DNA from 3 places in the Mesorhizobium sanjuanii genome. Region 2 is predicted to be linked to each of the others. Evidence: predicted binding sites of a transcription regulator. Region 2 holds the regulator's gene; each other region holds the start of a gene.
What was found. Region 2 encodes PhoB, which activates phosphate uptake and scavenging genes when phosphate is short. Its sites were predicted from a motif close to TGTCATNNANCTGTCAT; they were not measured.
Positions count from the first base shown of each region.

Region 1 (7,705 bases), on a different contig from region 2:
CATCGCCGCGGCTGCCGCGAAATAATCCCGGAACCAGTCCTGATGTCACTTCGCCATTTCACCGATCTCTCCGCCGTTTCCGCGGGCGACCTGCGCTTCATGCTGGACGACGCGGTGGTGCGAAAGGCGCGCCTCAAGGCCGGCGAGCGGACGAAGCCGCTCGAAGGCAAGGTGCTGGCGATGATCTTCGACAAGCCGTCGACGCGCACGCGCGTCTCCTTCGACGTCGGCATGCGCCAGCTCGGTGGCGAAACCATCATGCTGACCGGCACCGAGATGCAGCTCGGCCGCTCCGAAACCATCGCTGACACCGCCAAGGTGCTGTCGCGCTATGTCGATGCGATCATGATCCGCACCACCTCGCATGAGCGGCTGCTGGAGCTGACCGAGAATGCCACCATACCCGTCATCAACGGGCTGACCGACGACACCCATCCCTGCCAGCTGATGGCCGACATCATGACCTTCGAGGAACATCGCGGTCCGGTGGCCGGCAAGACCATCGCCTGGACCGGCGACGGCAACAATGTGCTGCATTCCTTGCTGGAAGCTTCGGCGCGGTTCTCCTTCAACTTGAATGTCGCGGTGCCCGAAGGCAGTGAGCCGGGCGAGAAGCATGTCGACTGGTCGAAGCGGCATGGCGGCAAGCTGAACTTCACCCGCTCGCCCGAGGAGGCGGTCCACGAGGCCGACTGCGTCGTCACAGACTGCTGGGTGTCGATGGGCCAGGAACACCGCGCCCGTGGCCACAATGTTTTCCTGCCCTATCAGGTCAATGCGGCGCTGATGGCCAAGGCCAAGCCCGACGCGCTCTTCATGCACTGCCTGCCGGCACATCGCGGCGAGGAGGTCACCGATGAGGTCATCGACGGGCCGCATTCGGTGGTGTTCGACGAGGCCGAGAACCGGCTTCATGCCCAGAAGGCGGTGCTGGCCTGGTGTCTGGGCGCTTGATCCGGGCCACCTTGATCCGGCCCAACTTGATCGGGCCCAACTTGATCGGGCCCACCTTGATCGGGCAATGCGTGGTGCCTATCTCAGGCCCATCACGCAAAATGAGCGCGTTTGGACGCATGCGCCCCGGAGGGCGGCATGGCCGCGCCCCGGAGCTTTGTCATGTTGGAAACCCGTCAATTGGCTGAACATCAACCCAGACTCGGCGAATTCGGCTACGCCGGCGACGATCATGTCGTCCCCTTCGAGGTCGGGCCGCTCGATGTGCGTGGCCGCACCGTCCAGCTCGGGCCGATGCTCGACGCAATCCTTTCGCGTCACGACTATCCCGAGCCGGTCGCCCGCCTGCTGGCGGAAGCCTGCGTGCTGACGGTGCTGCTTGGCACCTCGCTCAAGTTCGAAGGCAAGTTCATCCTGCAGACCCGCACTGACGGGCCGGTCGACATGCTGGTGGCGGATTTTTCCACGCCGTCCGCATTGCGGGCATATGCGCGTTTCGATGCCGACCGGTTGGAGGTGCTGACGGCCGCCGGCGAGACGTCGCAGCAGACGCTGCTCGGCAGCGGCGTGCTGGCGTTGACCATCGACCAGGGCGCCCACACGCAACGCTACCAGGGCATTGTCCAGCTCGACGGCGAGACACTGGAGGAGGCCGCGCGCACCTATTTCCGCCAGTCGGAGCAGATCCCGACCGATCTCCGGCTTTCGGTGGCCAAGCTCCTGACGCCCGGCATCGGCGGCGCTCGCGAGCAATGGCGCGCCGGTGGCATTCTGGCGCAGTTCCTGCCGCAGTCGCCAGAACGCATGCGCGTGCCCGATCTGCCTGGCGGCGACGGCGATCCGCGCGAGGAGATCCACGATCCGGACGACAATTCCTGGCAGGAACTGCTGGCGCTGCTCGGCACCATCGAGCCGACTGAACTGATCGATCCGACGATCGGCGCCGAGCGGCTGCTTTACCGGCTGTTCCACGAGCATGGCGTGCGCGTCTTCGGCGGCGTGCCGGTCGCCGACCAGTGCTCATGCTCCAGGGACAAGATTCGCGGCATTCTCGAAGGTTTTTCCGCCGACGAGATCAGGGACAGCACCGAGGATGGCGGCATCCATGTCGCCTGCGAATTCTGCTCGAAGCAATATGACTTCGACCCGGCGGAGTTTGGCGCGACTCAGTAAAGCCCGTCGCGTGCCTGGGCCGCGATAATGTGGCGGTGAATGAATGTCAGTTCACCGTGCGTCGCGTGTCCGGGCCGCGATAATGTGGCGGTCAATGAGTGTCAGTTCACCGTGCGTCGCGTGTCTGGCAGGTCGAGCGAGAAGGCGGGGATGGCGATGTTGAACATTTCGCCCCGCGCGTTGCGCATCGTGTAGTGGCCGACCATGATGCCGGACGGCGTCGGCAGCGGGCAGCCAGACGTATATTGATAGCTGTCGCCGGGGTTGAGCTCAGGCTGGTCGCCGACGACGCCTGCGCCGCGCACTTCCTCGACGCGGCCGGCGCCGTCCGTGATGTGCCAATAGCGCGACAGAAGCTGCACGAACTCGTCCGACTGATTGTCGATGGTCACATGGTAACCCCAGACATAGCGGTTCTCCGACGGATCCGAGCGATCTTCCAGGTAGAACGGCCTGACCAGCACTTCGATGTTGCGCGTAACGGCGCGGTACATGAGCTACTCCAAACAGTCCCAGCAGAAGTTTCGACGCGCTCCTTATAAGGTTAACGGCGCGCGGTACCTGTCCCTTCCGGTTTTATGCGCACGTGCCGCCAAACAATGTCATTTAAGTGACACATGACAATGATGGTGTGCACGGGCTTGTACCGGGCGACTCGAGCCGGTTTTTCCGGAGTGACCAGATCCGATGGTACTGACAGTCATAGTCGCCCTGCTCTCGACAGCTCTGCTCCTTTCAAATCTCGCCAGCATCGTGCTTGCCTCAATGGGGCTGAAACGGCGAGGGACGATCGCGCCGCCCTCCGGCAAGGCGCCGCCGGTGTCGATCGTCATCCCCTCGCGAGGCGTCGAGCCATTTACCGAAGAGACGCTCGCGCGTGCCTTCTCGCTCGACTGGCCGCGTTACGAGCTCATATTCTGTGTCGCTAATGCCGACGATCCGGTGGTCAAACTGATAAACAGGGCGGTTGCCCGGTTTCCCAAGGTGCCGGCGCGGCTACTGGTCGGCGACGATCGCATCAGCGGCAATCCGAAACTCAACAACTGCGTCAAGGGCTGGGAAGCCGCCCGTCACCACTGGGTCATCCTTGCCGATTCCAACGTCCTGATGCCGAAGGATTATGTCCAGGATCTGATGGCGGCATGGGGGCCAGGCACAGGCCTCGTCTGCTCGACGCCGATCGGCTCGCGGCCGGATGGGTTCTGGGCCGAAGTCGAATGCGCCTTCCTCAACCCGCTGCAGGCGCGCTGGCAATATGCCGGCGAGGCACTCGGCCTCGGCTTTGCCCAGGGCAAGAGCATGCTGTGGAACAAGCCGATGCTCGATGCCAATGGCGGCATTCGCGCGCTTGCCGCCGAGATCGCCGAGGACGCTGCCGCGACCAAGCTGCTCAATGGACTCGGCTTGCGCGTCAATCTCGTCGCCTCGCCATTCGAGCAGCCGCTCGGCCAGCGCACATTTGGCGAAATCTGGTCACGCCAGGCCCGCTGGGCGCGCTTGCGCCGCGTCACCTTCCCGCTGTTCTTCGCGCCCGAAATATTGACCGGCGTGGCGGCGCCGCTGGTGCTTGCATTGGTGGCGGCGGCAGGCTTCGGCATCAGCCTGCCGGTCACGGCCATCGGCGTCTTGGCGCTCGCCTATCTTCCGGAATGCATCTTGGCCGCGGCCAAGGGCTGGCACCTGTCGCTACGCACGATCCCGGCGATGATGGCGCGTGACATGATGCTGCCGGCGATCTGGGCGCGTGGTTGGCTCAGCGGCGCCGTAGACTGGCGCGGCAACACGATGACCATCCACACCAAAGCCGTCGCCGACCTGGAAGAGACTCCGTCGGGCGCCTGACCATCGGGCCGACCAATACCTTATCCTATTTGGCGGCTTTCAGCGCCTGCTCGACATCCGCGAGCAGATCGTCCGTATCTTCAAGCCCGACCGACAGCCTCAGCGTGCCCGGTCCGATGCCGAGTTCGGCGCGGGCCTCGTCGCTCAGATTCTTGTGCGTCGTCGTCGCCGGATGGGTGATCAGGCTCTTGGCGTCACCAAGATTGTTGGAGATCAGCACGATGTCGAGAGCGTTCTGGAAGGCGAAGGCCGCTTGCTTTCCGCCCTTGACGTCGAGGCAGATCAGCGTCGAGCCGCCCGTCATCTGCTTCTTGACGACGGCCGCCTGCGGGTGATCGGCACGGCCGGGATAGATGACGCGGGCTATCTCAGGCCGCTCCGCGAGGAAATCCGCGATCTTGCCGGCACTTTCCGTCTGCTGGCGCACGCGCAGCGGCAGCGTCTCCAGGCCCTTGAGCAGCGTCCAGGCATTGAACGGCGACAGGCTGGGTCCGGTATGGCGGAAATAGTCGTGCAAATTCTCGTCGATCCACTTCTTGTCTGAGAGGATGACGCCGCCCAGGCATCGCCCCTGGCCGTCAATATGCTTGGTCGCCGAATAGACGACGATGTGGGCGCCGAGCTGCAAAGGCCTCTGCTGCAAGGGGGTGGCAAAGACGTTGTCGACGATCAGCCGCGCCCCGATCGAATTGGCAAGCGTTGCGACGGCGGCGATGTCGACCACTTCCAGCGTTGGATTGGTCGGGCTTTCCAGGAACAACAGCTTGGTGTTTGGCCTGACCGCCTTTTCCCAATTGGCGATGTCGGTGCCGTCGACCAGCGTCGCCTCGATGCCGTATTTCGGCGCCAGCGTCTCGACCACCCAGCGGCAGGAGCCGAACAGCGCGCGCGCCGCCACGATATGGTCACCGGCCCTGGCACTGCACAGAAGTGCGGCGGTCACCGCCGCCATGCCTGATGCGGTGGCGCGTGCGTCTTCCGCGCCTTCCAGCGCGCACATGCGTTTTTCGAACATGTCGACCGTGGGATTGGCGTAGCGCGAATAGATGAAGCCCGGTTCCTCGCCCTTGAAGCGGGCTTCCGCCGCCTGTGCCGTCTCGTAGACGTAGCCCTGGGTGAGGTACATCGCCTCGGATGTTTCGCCGAAGCCGGAACGCAGCGTCCCGCCATGCACGAGTGCGGTTTGAGGCTTCCAGTTACGCTTCTTGGTGCTCATCGCTTTTGTTCCAGACACAAAAAAACCGGCCGCGAAAGTCGCAACCGGTCCATACGGCCTTGCGGCCCGACGGTCCTTTAGCGACTTGTTTAACGTGGCTGCAAGCCGACCGGCCAAATCACCACGGGATAACGACCCTTTAGACCCGCGCCGCGCTTGCGTCAATTGCCGGCTTGATTAAGAGGTTTGTACCAGCGGCCCTTGGAGCAGCCTTTGCGGCAGACAGGCATTCTTCCCGATCACGACATTTCCGCGCTGTTCCAGTCCGGCGCGCTGAAGGCGCCTGCGCTTGATGCCGATCAGATCCAGCCGGCCAGCCTCGACCTCAGGCTCGGCGACAAGGCCTGGCGCGTGCGCGCCTCCTTCCTGCCAGGTCCGAACCATAAGGTCGCCGAAAAGCTCGACCGGCTGAAGCTGCACGAGATCAATCTGGCGGAGGGCGCCGTGCTCGAAACCGGCTGCGTCTACATCGTGCCGCTGCTCGAAAGCCTGGCGCTGCCTGAAAACATTTCGGCTTCGGCCAACCCGAAGAGCTCGACCGGGCGGCTCGACATCTTCACCCGCGTGATGACCGATCGCGGCCACGAGTTCGACAAGATCGCCGCCGGCTACACCGGGCCGCTCTATCTGGAGGTCAGCCCGCGCACCTTCCCGATCGTGGTCCGCACCGGCTCACGGCTGTCGCAGATCCGGTTCCGCACCGGCAACGCGCTTCTGTCGGAACGCGAGCTTAGCGAACTGCACCGTGCCGAGACGCTGGTCGCCACCGAGCCGCCGAACATTTCCGGCGGCGGTATCGCCCTGTCGATTGACCTCGATGGCGACAAGGACGGTCTGGTTGGCTACCGCGGCAAGCATCACACCGGGCTGGTCGATGTCGACAAGCGCGCCGCGCAGGATGTCGTCGACTTCTGGGAGCCGCTCTACAAGAGCGGCGCCGGCGAGCTGGTGCTCGATCCGGACGAATTCTATATCCTGGTCAGCCAGGAAGCGGTGCACGTCCCGCCGCTCTACGCCGCCGAGATGACGCCCTTCGATCCCCTGGTCGGCGAATTCCGCGTCCACTATGCCGGCTTCTTCGATCCGGGTTTCGGCCATTCCGCGGCCGGCGGCACCGGCAGCCGGGCGGTGCTCGAAGTGCGCAGCCATGAAGTGCCGTTCATCCTCGATCACGGCCAGATCGTCGGCCGCCTGGTCTACGAGCACATGCTGAAGCGGCCGCAGGCGCTCTACGGCACCGATCTCGGCTCGAACTACCAGGCGCAGGGCCTGAAACTGTCCAAGCATTTCCGCGCCGCGCGCTGATCGGTTCCGCCAGTCTCACATTGTGCCAGTCTTGTATTGTGCTTGCCTCACACCGTGCTTGCCTGACCGGGCGCACCATGCTTGGCTATGCCGACCTTCAAATGAGCAACCGCAAGGGGAACAAAAAAATGCGGATTTCGAGATGGATCATATCGGCAGCGGCTGCTGCCATGCTGGTGGCTGGCCCTGGTTTCTCGTTGGCACAGGCACAGGAAAAACTGAAGATCGGCACCGAGGGTGCCTATCCGCCGTTCAACACCATCACCGCCGACGGCAAGCTGGTCGGCTTCGACATCGACATCGCCGATGCGCTTTGCGCTCAGATGAAGGTCGAATGCGAGCTCGTCACCTGGGACGGCATGATTCCGGCGCTCCAGGCCAAGAAGTTCGACGCCATCGTCGCCTCGATGAGCATCACCGAGGAGCGCAAGAAGCAGGTCTCCTTCACCAACAAATATTATACGACGCCGCTTTCGCTGGTGGCGCTGAACGACACGGAGATCGCTTCGACCGAAGCTGAGGCGCTTGCCGGCAAGACGGTGGGGGCGCAGGCCTCCACGACCCAGGCCGACTATGCCCAGAATGTCTATGGCAAGGCCGGCGCCGAGGCGAAGCTCTATCCGACCCAGGAAGAGGCGATCACCGACCTCATGAACGGCCGTCTCGATGCCGTCCTCTCGGACAAGTTCGTGCTGATGGACTGGATGAAGAAGGCCAGCGACGGCTGCTGCAAGATGGTCGGCGACGTCAAGGGCACCGAGACGCAAGCCGGCATTGCCGTGCGCAAGGAGGACAATGCGCTGCGCGAAAAGCTCAACGCGGCCATAGACGCCATCGTCGCCGACGGTACCTACAAGAAGATCCAGGCCAAATATTTCGACTTCGATATTTATTGAGGGTCAGCTTCGCCGGTCAGCCGCGAAAGAGATACTCTTTCGCGGCGCCCAAGCAGCCATGAAATTGGCCGATAAAGAGCAGTTCACGTACAGCGAAACGCTTCCTGCCCCAAAACCTTTCGGTCTGTTTCTCCTCGTCGAGCGCCACGTTTGAGCCGCGCTTCAAGGGGAACAACTGCTTGTCGAGGCAACCGAGGATATGGGCTCTGGCCGAGTCGATACCGCAAGCTCTGCCATTGTCGTTCAGCCTGTCGCTGCGAAGCGCTGATGTCATGCGATCCGTGTTGCGCATCAGAAAGCCCACCTGCGCTTTCGAAAA
Region 1 covers NZ_NWQG01000045.1:22,431-30,135, forward strand. The annotation lists gene CN311_RS08445 (aspartate aminotransferase family protein) at 1-25, shown strand, start outside; gene argF (ornithine carbamoyltransferase) at 43-954, shown strand; gene CN311_RS08455 (Hsp33 family molecular chaperone) at 1,093-2,127, shown strand; gene apaG (Co2+/Mg2+ efflux protein ApaG) at 2,229-2,621, opposite strand; gene CN311_RS08465 (ceramide glucosyltransferase) at 2,815-3,969, shown strand; gene CN311_RS08470 (O-succinylhomoserine sulfhydrylase) at 3,995-5,185, opposite strand; SAM riboswitch at 5,243-5,320, opposite strand; gene CN311_RS08475 (2'-deoxycytidine 5'-triphosphate deaminase) at 5,399-6,490, shown strand; gene CN311_RS08480 (ABC transporter substrate-binding protein) at 6,619-7,386, shown strand; gene CN311_RS08485 (hypothetical protein) at 7,403-7,705, opposite strand, start outside.
Region 1: a site for PhoB is predicted at 2,728-2,744, ahead of CN311_RS08465 (ceramide glucosyltransferase). Genes of this name have one in related genera too.

Region 2 (7,705 bases):
CTCTGCGCGTCCTTTCGAACCTTTCGGCCGGGGTCATGCGCAACTTCGCGTGGATTATTCGCGCAATCAGCCGAGATTCGCGTGATGCCTGACGGGCAAGACCATGGTGCGATCGCACCATATCAAAGCGCGCGCCCAGCCGGAACAATGAGCGCATTCGAGTTCCGCCCCTCCAGTTACGGGCGGGAGCAGCGACCGCCGGCAAGAGACAGCGTCAATTCTACCCCAACGGACCCTGTTTCGGCGATGGCACGGGCCATGACATCCTCTGGCCGTATGCAACGCGCTCCCGCCCGGATTTTCTTTTTGACCAGACCGTTCGGCCAGCGGCCGGCCGGAAATTGCGCAAGTCGCTGATTCCAGCGGTAAACGCGGCCTTGCCGGCCAGAGTTCGCGATCAGTCCCTTCGACATGGCTGTGCGGCGTTACCGGGGTGACATGAAACTGTCATGCGACTGTAATAATCGGAGGCTATTGGCCTCAGCGGGCGCCGAAAAAATGGCGTCGAGAGATCATCATCCGAACAGGAGCAGGCCATGAGACATTTCATCCGCTCGACGGCCGTTGCTATTGCAATGGCTGCGGCGTCCACCCTCACACTGTCCGCCGCGTTCGCCGCGGACCTCTCCGGCGCCGGCGCCACCTTCCCTTATCCGATCTATGCGAAGTGGGCTGATGCCTACAAGAAAGACACCGGCGTCGGCCTCAACTACCAGTCGATCGGTTCCGGCGGCGGCATCAAGCAGATCAAAGCCAAGACCGTGACCTTCGGCGCTTCGGATGCGCCTCTGAAGGGTGAAGACCTGGAATCGGTCGGACTCGTCCAGTTCCCGATGGTAATGGGCGGCATCGTTCCCGTCGTCAACCTGGAAGGCATCAAGCCGGGCGAACTGGTTCTCGATGGAACGACGTTGGCCGACATCTTCCTCGGCAAGATCACGCAGTGGGACGACGAAGCGATCAAGAAGCTCAATCCCGATGCGAAGCTGCCTTCGCAGGCGATCGCGGTGGTACACCGTTCCGACGGCTCGGGCACCACGTTCAACTTTGCCTACTATCTCGCCGACGTTAACGCCGACTGGAAGGCCAATGTCGGCGTCAACACGGCACTTGAGTGGCCGGTGGGCATCGGCGCCAAGGGCAATGAGGGCGTTGCCAACAACGTCGCGCAGACCGGTGGTGCGATCGGCTATGTCGAATACGCCTATGCCAAGCAAAACAAGCTCACCTACACCGATATGATCAACAAGGACGGCAAGAAGGTCGAACCGACATCGGCCGCTTTCCAGGCCGCTGCGGCCAATGCCGACTGGAGTTCGCAGCCGGGCTTTGGCGTGATCCTCGCCAACCAGCCGGGTGCCGAATCCTGGCCGATGACGGCGGCGACGTGGATTCTCCTGTACAAGCAGCCCGACGATGCCGCAGCCACTGGCGAAGCGCTCAAGTTCTTCGCCTGGTCCTACGCCAAGGGCGACGATATGGCCAGTGAACTGGACTACGTCCCGATGCCTGACAACGTGGTCAAGAGCATCGAGGAAACGTGGGCCAAGGAAGTCGTCGGCAGCGATGGCAAGCCGCTCTATTCCGCCATGTAATTTCCTCTGCGGGAGGGCCCTTTTCGGCGCCCTCCCGTTCCTTTCCAACGCGAGGGGTAAATGACTGTCGTTTCTGAAGCCATGTCATCGTCAGCCGCCATGAAGATCAGAGAAGCGACGGTGCGGCGCTTCGCCCTCACGGATACCATCTTCCGGACGGCCACGCGCTTTTCAGCCATCCTCGTTCTGCTTATTCTCGGCGGCGTTGCCGTCTCGCTGTTCGCCGGCTCATGGCAGGCGCTGTCGACCTTCGGTTTCTCCTTCCTCACGACCGAGTCCTGGAATCCGGTCACCGAGAAATTCGGCGCGCTCGCGCCGATCTATGGCACCATCATCACTTCCGCCATCGCCATCCTGATCGCAGTCCCGATCGGCATCGGCATCGCAGTCTTCCTTACCGAGCTTTGCCCGCGCCCACTCAGGCGCCCCATCGGCATCGCCGTCGAGCTGCTAGCCGGCATTCCCAGTATCATCTACGGCATCTGGGGTCTGTTCGTCTTCGCGCCCTTCCTGCAGACCACCGTGCAACCTTTCGTCATCGACCTGTTCAAGAACATTCCGGGACTGAGCAGTCTGTTTGCCGGCCCGCCCTATGGCATCGGCATGCTGACCTCGGCGCTGATCCTCGCCATCATGGTTCTGCCCTTCATCACCTCGATCACCAAGGACGTCTTCGATACGGTCCCCTCGGTGCTGAAGGAATCGGCCTATGGCATCGGCTGCACGACCTGGGAAGTGACGCGCCGCGTCGTCATCCCCTATACCCGTGTCGGCATCATGGGCGGCGTCATGCTGGGGCTTGGCCGCGCACTCGGCGAAACGATGGCGGTGACTTTCGTCATCGGCAACGCGCACCGCATCAGCGCCTCGCTGTTCGCGCCGGGCACGACGATCTCGGCAACCATCGCCAATGAATTCACCGAGGCCGATGGCGAACTCTACACCTCTTCGCTGGTGGCGCTCGGCCTGATCCTGTTCGTCATCACCCTCGTGATCCTAGCCATCGCCCGCTATATGCTGATGCGGATCGACGCCCGCACGGGAGCCTGACCGATGTCGACAGCCGAATCGCTTCACCAAAGCCGCAAGCGCAAGAATGCCGTGATGATGACGCTGTGCGTCGCAGCGGCCGGTATCGGACTTGCATGGCTGGCGCTGATTCTCGGCGCCCTCCTCTACAAGGGCGTCTCGGGCCTTTCGCTTTCGGTGTTCACTGAAATGACGCCGCCGCCCGGCGAAGCCGGCGGCCTGCTCAACGCCATTGCCGGAAGTCTAATAATGACGATTATCGCGGTCATTGTCGGCACGCCGATCGGTGTGTTGGCCGGCACCTACATGGCCGAGTACGGGCGTTTTTCAAAACTCACCACGATTGTTCGCTTTATCAATGACATCCTGCTTTCGGCGCCGTCGATCATCGTTGGCCTGTTCGTCTACGAACTGCTTGTCCGACCGATGGGCCATTTCTCGGCAATCGCCGGCGCCTTCGCGCTGGCCATCCTGGTCATTCCCGTCGTCGTTCGCACCACCGAGGACATGCTGACGCTGGTGCCGAACTCATTGCGCGAGGCCGGCACCGCGATCGGTGCGCCGCGATGGATCGTGATCAAGTCGGTCGCTTATCGCGCCGCGCTTTCGGGCATCGTCACTGGCATATTGTTGGCCATCGCCCGCATCTCTGGCGAAACAGCCCCACTTTTGTTTACCGCGTTGAACAACCAGTTCTGGAGCGGCAACCTCAACGCGCCGATGGCCAGCCTGCCGGTGACCATCTTCCAGTTCGCCCTCAGCCCGTACGAGGAATGGCAGCAACTGGCGTGGACCGGTGCACTCATAATCACCTTGACCGTGCTTGGGCTGAGCATCTTCGCCCGAAGCCTTACCGGACGCAGAGAGGACAGATGAAACCGATGTTGTCCACCGATTTGAACATGGCCGAGTCGGTCACCGAGAAGACGAAGATCGAGGTCAAGAACCTCAACTTCTACTACGGCGAGAGCAAGGCGCTGAAGGATATCAGCCTGTCGCTGCGCGAGCGCAGCGTCACCGCCTTCATCGGGCCTTCGGGCTGCGGGAAGTCGACGCTGCTGCGCGTCTTCAATCGCATCTACGAACTCTACCCGAAGCAGCGCGCCGAGGGACAGGTGCTGCTCGATGGCAAGAATATTCTTGACCGCTCGCAGGATCTCAACCTGTTGCGCACCAAGATCGGCATGGTGTTCCAGAAGCCGACGCCGTTTCCGATGTCTATCTATGAGAATATTGCCTTCGGCGTCAGGCTCTACGAAAAGCTCGGCAAGGGCGAGATGGACGGCCGTGTCGAACAGGCATTGAAGCGCGCCGCGCTGTGGACCGAGGTCAAGGACAAGCTCAACGCCAGCGGCCTCAGCCTCTCCGGCGGCCAGCAGCAGAGGCTCTGCATCGCCCGCACCGTGGCGGTGAAGCCGGAAGTGATCCTGCTCGACGAGCCGGCTTCGGCGCTCGATCCGCTGTCGACGGCCAAGATCGAGGAACTGATCGACGAGTTGCAGGCCGATTATACGATCGTCATCGTTACCCACAACATGCAGCAGGCCGCCCGCGTCTCCAAGCAGACGGCCTTCATGTATCTCGGCGAATTGGTAGAGTTCGACGCCACGGAGAAGATCTTCACGTCGCCCCGTGAGAAGCGCACCCAGGACTACATCACCGGCCGTTTCGGCTGAGCGTTCCGACAACGCATAGAAGGGCAAGATCATGGGCGAACATACAGTCGCGTCTTTCGATGAGGATCTGGAGCAGATCAGCAAGCTGATCAGCGATATGGGCGATCTCGCCGGCTCGATGGTCGGCGGCGCCACCAAGGCTTTGCTCAATTCCGACAATGCGCTGGCGCAGCGGGTGGTTTCCGACGACGTCATCATGGATGCGCGCCAGCGCGAGCTGGACGACCGCGCCATCACGCTGATCGCCAAGCGCCAGCCGATGGCCAATGATCTGCGTGCCGTGGTCGGCTCGATCCGCATGGCCGGCGACCTCGAGCGCATCGGCGACCTTGCCAAGAACATCGCCAAGCGAGTCGGCACGGTTGGCCTCAGTGTCACGCCGCGCGACCTGTCGCATTCCATCGACGCGATGGCACAGCTGGTGCTGATCCAGGTGCAAGGCGTGATCGAGGAATATGCCGCAAGGGACGCGGCGGCACTCGCCAAGCTCAGAAACGAGGACGAGCGCATCGACGTCAAATACACTTCGGTCTTTCGCGAACTCTTGACCTACATGATGGAGGATCCGCGCAACATCACCGCCTGCACGCATCTCCTGTTTTGCGCCAAGAATCTCGAGCGCATCGGCGACCACGTCACCAACATCGCCGAGAACGCCTACTACGTGCTGACCGGCTCGCAACTGCCCGCCAATCGTCCGAAGCAGGACGAGACGGCGATGTCGGCGCCGGCGGCATGACAGGGGCGACGGGTTAATGATCGCGCCACGCATCATGGTGGTGGAGGACGAGGAGCCATTGGGGGTACTGCTCCGCTACAACCTCGAATCCGAAGGCTACCAGGTCGAGGTGGTGACGCGCGGCGACGAAGCCGAGATCCGGCTGCAGGAGAACGTGCCCGATCTCCTGGTGCTCGACTGGATGGTGCCGGCGGTTTCGGGCATCGAGCTCTGCCGGCGCCTTCGGATGCGTCCGGAAACCGAGCGGCTGCCGATCATCATGCTGACGGCGCGCGGCGAGGAGAGCGACCGGGTCCGCGGCCTCTCCACCGGCGCCGACGACTATCTGGTCAAGCCGTTCTCGACGCCGGAATTCATGGCCAGGATCAAGGCGCTGCTGCGCCGCGCCAAGCCGGAAGTCCTGTCCAGCGTGCTGAAGGTTGGCGACATCGTGCTCGACCGCGAATCGCACCGGGTCTATCGCAAGAAGAGCGAGATCCGGCTCGGACCGACCGAATTCCGCCTTCTCGAATTCATGATGCGGCACCCTGGCCGTGTCTTCTCGCGCAGCCAGTTGCTCGACAATGTCTGGGGCGAGACGATCTACATCGACGAGCGCACGGTCGACGTGCATGTCGGGCGATTGCGCAAGGCGGTCAACAACGGCCGCATGCCCGATGTCATCCGCACCATCCGTGGCGCCGGCTACGCGATCAGGGAAGATTAGAGCTTGTTCCATCCCGATGATCGGGAAGGCTCCAAGGTCAAAACTCAATCAGCAGGCCTATGGCGGCGAACGGGCCGCATCCGGACCGGCAACTGACGATCCCGACTGTGAGGTAGCTGCCGTTCCGCTCCTAGCCGGATATCAGGCCAGCAGGACCGCGATCGCGCGCGAGGCTTAGACAGATTGCGAGATTGCGCTACTTAATGCGTCAGACCTCGTCGGACTGTCTGCGTCAGGAGGATAGCGTGAAGTCAGAGACAGTAAGAGTTGCGTCCGCTGCCGATGAAAATCCGGTGGTCGATACGGTCGTGCTGGCGTTTGCGGCGGACCCTATGGCGCGATGGACTTGGCCTCATTCGCACCAGTTCCTTGCGGCCCTGCCTCGGATGGTTCGTGCGCTCGGAGGCGCTGCATTCTCTTGCGGAAGCGCCTTTTGCACCGCGGACTACGCTGGTGCGGCGCTGTGGCTGCCGCCTGGGGTGCACCCTGACGAGAAAGAGCTTGGTGCGCTCCTCCAGAGCACAGTTGCGCCCTCTCTGGCCGGCGAAACCGCGGCTGTATTTGAGAAAATGGCCACCTACCATCCGACCGAACCGCATTGGTTCCTGCCCCTGATCGGTGTCGACCCCGCGCACCAAGGCGAAGGTCACGGCAAAGCCCTGATGGCGTACGCACTCGCACGGTGCGATCGCGATCACGCGCCTGCTTATCTGGAATCCTCGAATCCGCGCAACATTCCGTTTTACCGCCGGCACGGCTTCGAACCGCTCGGCGCCATCCAGGTCGGTTCGTCGCCGACAGTCGTCCCGATGCTGCGAGGACCGCGTTGAGTCGTGGAAGGTCCGCGGAAGCGGATCTATCCCGGCGCGATCGATCGTTATTCGCACGGGTTCCGCTACGGGCATACGCCCGCTACGGGCATACGCCCGCTACGTCTGGGCAATTGGCGTGTGATAGGCGGTGATCCACCGTGCCGGTTGGTCTTCCGTCGCGTTGCGCACACGAGGTCAGCTTATTGCCTCCAATTCCCAGGGACGCGTCACTGGACGCGCCTCGCTACAGCACGAGTATGGTGGCCAGCCCCAGCATCAGGCCCATGCCTACAATATCGGTCAAGGTGGTGAGGAAGATCGCCGAAGCGACCGCCGGGTCAGCGCCGACCCGGCGCAGGCCCAACGGGATCAGCACGCCGGAGATTCCGGACATGAGGCACGATCCGGACATGGCAAGCAGGATCACAAGTGCCAGCATGGGCGCTTGGGCCGCCGACTCAGGTTGCCTCGAGGCGTAGAACCACATCGCCGCAGCCGCAAGAAGGCCGACGAGCAAGCCGTTGGCGATCCCGAGCGCGCCCTCTCTTATCACCAGGTGCAGCTTCGGTCGTTTGTCCACATCCCCCAGGGCAAGGCCACGCAGGGTCATCGCCAGTGCTTGGCAGCCGGTGTTTCCGCTCTGCCCGGCCAAGACCGGGAGGAATGCCGCCAGGGCAACGATCTTTTCGATCGTCCCTGTGAACGAACTGACGACGAATGCGGCCATGAAGGCCGTCAGGAGGTTCAACTGCAGCCACGGATGACGCTTCAAGAAGGCTGAGAACAGCGGCGTAAAAGAGCGCTCTTCCTTCTGGACACCTACCATCTGGCCAGACTGGGCGGAAACCTCGATAATTTGCTGCTCGAACAAGCGCCAACCGCGAACCTGCCCGAGCAGCCGGTTCTCCGCGTCCACCACCGGGTAGACAGGGTAGTGACGCCGTACCGCTGCCTCGCATGCGTTGCTCAAAGAGAGGCCGACATTAAGCGCGAACGGCCTGGGCAGCATGATCTGATCGACAATTGCGTCCGGTTCGCTCAGCATTAGATCGCGCAGGACCACCAGGCCAACCAGTTTATTGCCCTCGTCCGTGACATAGAGATAAGTGAGCTCGGTCGGCACCTGGGCGCGTCTGACAGCTTCAACC
Region 2 covers NZ_NWQG01000017.1:9,562-17,266, forward strand. The annotation lists gene pstS (phosphate ABC transporter substrate-binding protein PstS) at 537-1,595, shown strand; gene pstC (phosphate ABC transporter permease subunit PstC) at 1,656-2,645, shown strand; gene pstA (phosphate ABC transporter permease PstA) at 2,649-3,500, shown strand; gene pstB (phosphate ABC transporter ATP-binding protein PstB) at 3,497-4,300, shown strand; gene phoU (phosphate signaling complex protein PhoU) at 4,332-5,039, shown strand; gene phoB (phosphate regulon transcriptional regulator PhoB) at 5,056-5,745, shown strand; gene CN311_RS03760 (GNAT family N-acetyltransferase) at 5,991-6,575, shown strand; gene CN311_RS03765 (magnesium transporter) at 6,802-7,705, opposite strand, start outside.

Region 3 (7,705 bases), on a different contig from region 2:
CCTCTTTATTCCGCTGATGAACGAGGGCGAAGTGGCGGCACTGACGTTCGACTGAAAACACGCGCTACCGCCCGATCACTCATCATCGGTCACCACTTTGCGCCGCTGCAGGAAGCGCGCCGCCAGCCAGCACAGCATTGCCCAGGCGAAGCCGGCGCACCAGCCGGCCAGCACGTCCGACGGCCAGTGAACGCCGAGATAGACGCGGCTGACGCCGACCAGCACGGTCGTCAGCACCGCGAGGCCGAGCACATAGGTCTTCGTCACCCGCCCATGAAGGAAGCGGGACGCCAGCGAGCCGAGCGTGAGATAGGTCACCGCCGACAGCATGGCGTGGCCGCTCGGGAACGACAGCGAGGTCTCATTGACGAGGTGCGAAACCAGTTCGGGGCGGGGCCGGTCGACCCCAACCTTCAGCAGGCTCGACAGCACCTGCCCGCCCGCCACCGCCACGAATATGAGCAGCGCTGTTCCCCACCTGCGAAGCAAGAGCAGATAGACGATCACCGCCGCCGTGATCAGCGCCAGCACGCTGGAGCTGCCGAGGCTGGTGATGTCGCGCATCGCTCCTTCCAGCCAGGCCGGACCGATCGGATTGTCGGGCTGGCCCGCTTCGCGGAAGGCGAGCAGGATTTCGGTATCGAAGGCGTGCGGCGTGGTGGCGCGCGCCACTTCCATCAGTTCCTCGAACCCCCACAGCCCGCCGGCGATGACGATGCCGGCCAGCAGCACCGGGAATTCGATCCAGTTGAGCAGTGGGTTCTTCATCGGCCTGCCGTCGGCTATTCAACTACAGCTTTTGCAGATAGGGTCCGAGCGTGATCAGCGCCACCGCCGCGATGGCGAGCACGACGCCTGTCGCTTGCAAGGCGTTCAACCGCTCGCCGAAGAAGGCCAGCGCCACCACGTTCACCGATACCAGCTGAATAACCGCCGACAGGCTGAACGATACCGACATGCCGAATTCGCGGACCAGCCTCAGCATGACCAGATTGCCCAGCGAATAGAGCACGAGCGTCAGCACGATCTTGCCGAGGCTTGGCGCCAACCCCCACTGCTTGGCCGCAGCCGCCGCCAGCAGGAAAATCAACGTTGAAATGCAGAGCTGTGTCAGTCCCCAGAAATTCACGTCCTGTCCCTCTCGAAGCGGTCTACTCCGCGCGCGCCGCAGACCTTGTTTCCGAAGCTTCGACTGCGGTCAAGCCGGGTTGGCCGGGGGCATGATATCTAAGCGGAAAATTAGCCGGCGCGTCATCATTCTGTGATCTGCCGCCTGTACGGGGGTCGACCCAGATAACATGCTCCAGCCACCCCAGGAAGCCAGAGGCAGCCCATGACCGAACATCGCTCCCCCGACGCCCGATTCCGCACCAGCCTGCTTGAGGAAAACGACGGCCCGGCCACCAATCTCACCGACAACCGCACCATGGGTGAGATCATCGCCGCGCGCTTTTCGCGCCGCGGCTTTCTGCAGGGATCGCTCGCGGTCACAGCCATCGCCGCCACCGTCAGCCCGCTCGCCCTGATCACCGCCGACAACGCCCGTGCCGCCGAGGGTTCCGCCTTCACATTCGACGAGGTCGAGGCAGGCGTCGACGACAAGCACCATGTCGCTGCCGGTTACGATGCCGACGTGCTGCTGCGCTGGGGCGATCCGCTGTTTGCCGATTCGCCGGAATTCGATCCGACAAAGCAGTCGGCCGAGGCCCAGGCAAGGCAGTTCGGCTACAACAACGACTATGTCGGCTATATCCCGATCGACGGCTCGGCCGAGCACGGCCTGCTGGTGGTCAACCACGAATACACCAATTCGCATCTGATGTTCCCGGGTATCGTCAAGATCGTCGAGAAGGACGGCAAGAAAGAGCTCGAAGTCGCCCCCCTCAGCAAGGAACAGGTCGATGTCGAGATGGCCGCGCACGGCGGCACCGTCGTCGAAATCCGTAAGGAAGGTGGCAAGTGGCAGGTCGTACGCGACGGCAAGCTCAACCGCCGCATCACCTCCAACACCGAGATGCAGCTGTCCGGCCCGGCCGCCGGCAACGACCGCGTCAAGACCAGCGCCGACCCGACCGGCACGAAAGTCATCGGCACCGTCAACAACTGCGCCGGCGGTGTAACGCCCTGGGGCACCTATGTCATGGCCGAGGAAAACATCCATGGCTATTTCTCGGGCGAACTGCCGGAAGGCCACAAGGAAGCCGCCAACTACAAGCGCTTGGCCATTCCCGAAGGCGCCTATGAATGGGCGGCGCATTACGACCGTTTCGACCTCGGCAAGGAGCCGAACGAGCCGAATCGTTTTGGCTGGATCGTCGAGGTCGACGTCAACGATCCAACCTCGACGCCGAAGAAGCGCACCGCCATGGGCCGCTTCAAGCACGAGGGCGCCGAATCCATCGTCGCCAAGGATGGCCGCGTCGTTTTCTATCTCGGCGACGACGAGCGCTTCGATTACGTCTATAAATTCGTCACCGCCGGCACGTTCAACCCGAACGACCGCGCCGCCAACATGGACCTGCTCGACGACGGCACGCTCCACGTCGCCAAATTCGCCGAGGACGGTTCGGTCGAATGGCTGCCGCTCGTCTTTGGCCAGGGCCCGCTGACCGCCGAGAACGGCTTTGCCAGCCAGGCCGATGTGCTGATCGAGACACGTCGCGCCGCCGACCTTCTCGGCGCCACCAAGATGGACCGTCCCGAAGACATCCAGCCCAATGCCGTCAATGGCAAGGTCTATGTCATGCTGACCAACAATTCCAAGCGCAAGGCCGATCAGGTCGACGCCGCCAACCCACGTGCAAAAAATGCCTTCGGCCACATCATCGAAATATCGGAGGACGGCGGCGATTTCACCGCCACAAAGGGCAAGTGGGAAGTGCTGCTGAAATGCGGCGATCCCTCGGTGGCCGAAGTCGGCGCCACCTTCTCGACCGCGACCACAGCCAATGGGTGGTTCGGCATGCCGGACAATTGCGCGGTCGATTCGGCCGGCCGCCTTTGGGTCGCGACCGACGGCCAGGGCCCGAAAGCCACCGGCCGCACCGATGGCTTGTGGGCGGTCGACACCGAAGGGACGGCCCGAGCGACCTCGAAACTGTTTTTCCGTGTGCCGATCGGCGCCGAAATGTGCGGCCCGCTATTCACACCGGACGACCAGACCGCCTTCGTTGCCGTCCAGCATCCGGCCGACGGCGGCGAGGACTGGGAGGCTTTCGGCCGCCCTTCCTACTATGAGGACCTGTCGACCCGCTGGCCCGACTTCAAGCCTGACATGCCGGTACGGCCGTCGGTCGTCGCCATCACCAGGCAGGGCGGCGGCAAGATCGCGGTCTGATACGCTTGCGGTCTCAGGGAAGGATTTCGGCAATACGAAATCCTTCTTTCTCCCTTGCGCGGGACGTGCCCGCCTTTATGCGCTGACCACCTGGTCGGTGCCCTGAATCACGGCCATATTCATCCTGCTTCTCAACCGGAAGCCGATGGACTCGTACAGTGTTATGGCTGCGACGTTGGTGGCGTAGGCGTGGAGATAGGGAACTTCGCCGCGCGCCATGATCCGGTTTGCCACGAACAGGGACAACAGCCTGCCCAGGCCGCGGCCGCGAAAATCCGGATGCGAGCACACGCCGCTGAGCTCGGTATGGCCAGGCTGCTTCATGCGTTCGCCGGCCATCGCCGCAAGTCGGCCTTCGATCTTCACGCCCCAGAAATCGCCGAGGCTCAGCGCCTCCAGCGTGAATGGGCCGGGCTTGGTAACTGTTGCCAGGGCGAGCATCTCGGTCGCATCGTGCTGCGTCAGTCGTTGCACACGCTCGTCGGACACGGTCCGCACCGGCCGTTCGGCAATCATCTGCACCAGGGACGCGGTCGACGTCGCGCAAAGCTGCGCCGGCAAGGTGATTGCGTCGGCCTGGACGAGGATGGCGCTCTCGAGCGGGGGAATAAGCCGGCTCAGCGCCCGCAAGCTTTCCGGGTCGTCCGCCGCGGTGGCGGCAAAAGGAACGATCGACGGCAGGTATCGCCTGGCGAGGCCGTCACCTTGCGCAAAGGCCTGATGTCGCGTCGCAAGCGCGCTCCAGATGGGACGGTCGAGGACATGGTTCATTGCACGCAATCCACGGCATTTCGCACACGACGGTCGATGCCAGCCGCGGCAAGACCGTCCTCGATTGCGGCCAGCTGATCGAGAAGCGGCCCCGAAAGGTCTGCGCACAAGTCCGCGACAGCTTTCTCGATGCGCGGCCAGACGTCGCGCTTGGCAACATCGACAAGCCGTCGGCCGGTCCGGGTCAGCGAGACAATCCTGCGCCGCTGGTCATTGTTTGACTGGCTGACTTCGACCAACCCCAGTTCGGCCAGAAGCGCCACGCTTCGCGTGATGCCCGGCTGCGCAAACCCAAGAGCCTGTGCCAGTTCCCCAACGGGCAGAGGGCCGAGCCTGTCGAGCGCGGCCAGGAGCGGATACTGGCTCGACTGGACCGGGACCTCCAGGCGATCGAGCACCCGCTGCGTATCCGCCTGCAATTGCTCGCCTATACGCTTCAACCTGCTGCCCAGGCACAGGAAGCCAAGAGACCGTATGACGTCTTCCATGATCTACGCATCCAGGTTAAACGATAACATGATATATAACAGCATATGGAAAGTCAAAGGCCAAGTCACAAGGCGCTACCCGATCCGGCTGATCACTCCCCTGTGATGGGGCTGCTGCCATCCGCCACCATTTGGCGGAGATTTCCCCTTCAGTCAGCGCCGATTGCACCCTATATGGCGCTTGCGCGATATGATCGGTAATCAATCGCGCCAAGGCGACTGATTCGAGGCCGTGGGCTGGCCTCCATTACCAGAGCATGATGCCGAAAAGTGTGAAGCGGTTTTCCGATGACATCATGCTCTATCTTTATGTTTTAGAGGCGGATTCAGATTTCAGGTCGGTTCGACCTGAAATCATCCGGCTCTAGGCGGCACGCGGACCTCGACCATGCCCTCCTTGCGCATTCATTTCGATCGCCTGCTGGAGGGCGCGGCACCCAAGGTCGAGCGGCAGGAGCTGGCGCATGTCGAGCGCCTGGCGCTGGTGCGCCGGCATGGCGATTTTTCGCTCGCCTATTCGACTGCCGTCCAGCAAAAGCTTTCCTATTTTGGCGACGCCGACGGCTACATCGCCTTCGGCACCAAGATGAAGCATCATTTCGCGCTCGGCGACCCGGTGGTTCATCCGCCCGATCGGCCCGTTTATATCAGGCGTTTCGTGGAGGCCGCCGGCAGCCCCTGGTTCGTGCAGATCGGCGAGGAGACGGCCCGCGTGCTGGCCGGGCTCGGCTACCAGGTCAATCGTCTCGGCATCGACACACGGCTGGTCCTGCCCGCCCATGATTTTTCAGGAAAGCGCAACGAAACCGTGCGCTATTCCGAGCGCTGGCTGTTGAAGAAGGGGTTTTCCCTCGACGAGGACAAGCGCACCGTCTTTCTCGACGAAATCCAGCGGCTGTCGCAGAACTGGCGGGCCGACCGCATCGTCAAGCGCTGGGAAATGGGCTTCCTCAACCGCCCCTTCAGCGATCAGCTCGGCGTCGACATGCGCCGCTTCGTTCTCCATGGTCCCGATGGCGAGCTCGTCGCCTTGCTCGACTTCGATCCCCTGTTCAGTGGCGGCAAGGTGATCGGTTACACCACCGCGTTCAAGCGCAAGCATGTCGACGCCACGCCGCATGCCGAGATCGGCTTGACCAAATTCGCCGTCGACCGTTTTCGCGAGGAAGGCATTTCGGTCGTGACGCTCGGCCTGTCGCCGCTTGTCGATATCGCACCGAGCGGCTTTGCCGAAAACGAGTTCTGGCGCAACACCTTCCAGCGCGCCTATGATTCGCCGTGGGTCAACCGCAGCAAGTTCAACCTGCAGGGCCAGGCGGCCTTCAAGCGACGCTTCCACGGCATCGAGGAGCCGACCTATATCGCCTTCCGCAAGGGGACCTATATCGAGATGCTGGGCCTGCTGCGCCTGATCAAGGCGATTTGAGCAGCTCCTGATCCTTCAGTTCCTCAGCCGGTAGCCCGTCCGGAAGATCCAGGCGACGATCGCTATGCAGATGAGCAGGAACACCACCGTCATGCCGAGGCTGATGCCGACCGAGACGTCGGACTTGCCGTAGAAACTCCAGCGGAACCCGCTGATCAGGTAGACCACCGGATTGAACAGCGTCACCGTGCGCCAGATCTCTGGCAGCATGTTGATCGAATAGAAGCTGCCGCCAAGAAAAGTCAGCGGCGTGATGATCAACAGCGGCACCAGTTGCAGTTGCTCGAAGCTCTTGGCCCAGATGCCGATGATGAAACCGAACAGGCTGAAGGTCACCGCCGTCAGCACCAGGAAGGCGAGCATCCAGACCGGATGCTCGATGTGAAGCGGCACGAACAGCGAAGCGGTCGCCAGGATGATCAGGCCGAGGATGATCGACTTGGTCGCCGCGCCCCCGACATAGGCGATGACGATCTCCAGATAGGACACCGGCGCCGACAGCAGTTCGTAGATCGAGCCGACGAATTTCGGGAAATAGATGGCGAAGGAGGCGTTGGAGATGGACTGCGTCAGCAGCGACAGCATGATCAGCCCCGGCACGATGAAGGCGCCGTAGCTGATGCCGTCGATCTCGGTGATGCGCGAGCCGATGGCCGAGCCGAAGACCACGAAATAGAGCGATGTCGAGATGACCGGCGAGATGATGCTCTGCAGCACGGTGCGGAAGGCGCGCGCCATTTCAACCCGGTAAATCGCCCATACTGCGCGCAAATTCATGCGTCTTGCCTCAAAAGATTGACGAAGATCTCCTCGAGCGAGCTGTTTTGCGTGTCGATGTCGCGGAACTGGATGCCGGCCGCTTCGAGGTCGCGGAGCAGCGAGGCGACGCCCGGGCGTTCGCTCTGGTTGTCATAGGTATAGGTCAATTGTCCGCCGTCCGGCGAAAGCTCCAGCGCATAGCGCGAAAACGCTTCGGGGATGCTGGCCAGCGGCGCGCGCAATTCCAGCACCAGCCGTTTGCGGCCGAGCTTGCGCATCAGTTCGGCCTTGCCGTCGACCAGCACGATCTCGCCGCGATTGATGACGCCGACGCGGTCGGCCATCGCTTCGGCCTCCTCGATATAATGCGTGGTCAGGATGATCGTGACCCCGTCCTCGCGCAGCCGGCGCACCATCGCCCACATGTCCTGGCGCAGCTCAACGTCGACGCCGGCGGTCGGTTCGTCGAGGAACAAAACGCGCGGCTCATGCGACAGCGCCTTGGCGATCATCAGCCGCCGCTTCATGCCGCCCGACAGCGTGATCGCCTTGGCGTCCTTCTTGTCCCACAGCGAGAGATCGCGCAGCACCTTCTCGACGAAGGCCGGGTTAGCCGGCTTACCGAACAGGCCGCGGCTGTAATTGACCGTCGCCCATACGCTCTCGAACGCGTCGATGGTCAGCTCCTGCGGCACCAGCCCGATCAGGCTGCGCGCGGCGCGATAATCCCGGCCGATATCATGGCCGTCCACCGTGACCGTGCCCGACGAGCGGTTGACGATGCCGCAGACGATCGAGATCAGCGTCGTCTTGCCGGCGCCGTTCGGCCCGAGCAGCGCAAAGATCTCGCCGCGCTCGATATCGAGGTTGATCTCCTTCAGCGCCTTGAAGCCGGTGGCGTAGGTCTTGGTGACCCCGGAAATG
Region 3 covers NZ_NWQG01000259.1:77-7,781, forward strand. The annotation lists gene CN311_RS29840 (phosphatase PAP2 family protein) at 76-768, opposite strand; gene CN311_RS29845 (hypothetical protein) at 791-1,129, opposite strand; gene CN311_RS29850 (PhoX family protein) at 1,334-3,337, shown strand; gene CN311_RS29855 (GNAT family N-acetyltransferase) at 3,413-4,108, opposite strand; gene CN311_RS29860 (MarR family winged helix-turn-helix transcriptional regulator) at 4,105-4,596, opposite strand; gene CN311_RS29865 (phosphatidylglycerol lysyltransferase domain-containing protein) at 4,985-6,022, shown strand; gene CN311_RS29870 (ABC transporter permease) at 6,038-6,799, opposite strand; gene CN311_RS29875 (ABC transporter ATP-binding protein) at 6,796-7,705, opposite strand, start outside.
Region 3: a site for PhoB is predicted at 1,250-1,266, ahead of CN311_RS29850 (PhoX family protein). Genes of this name have one in related genera too.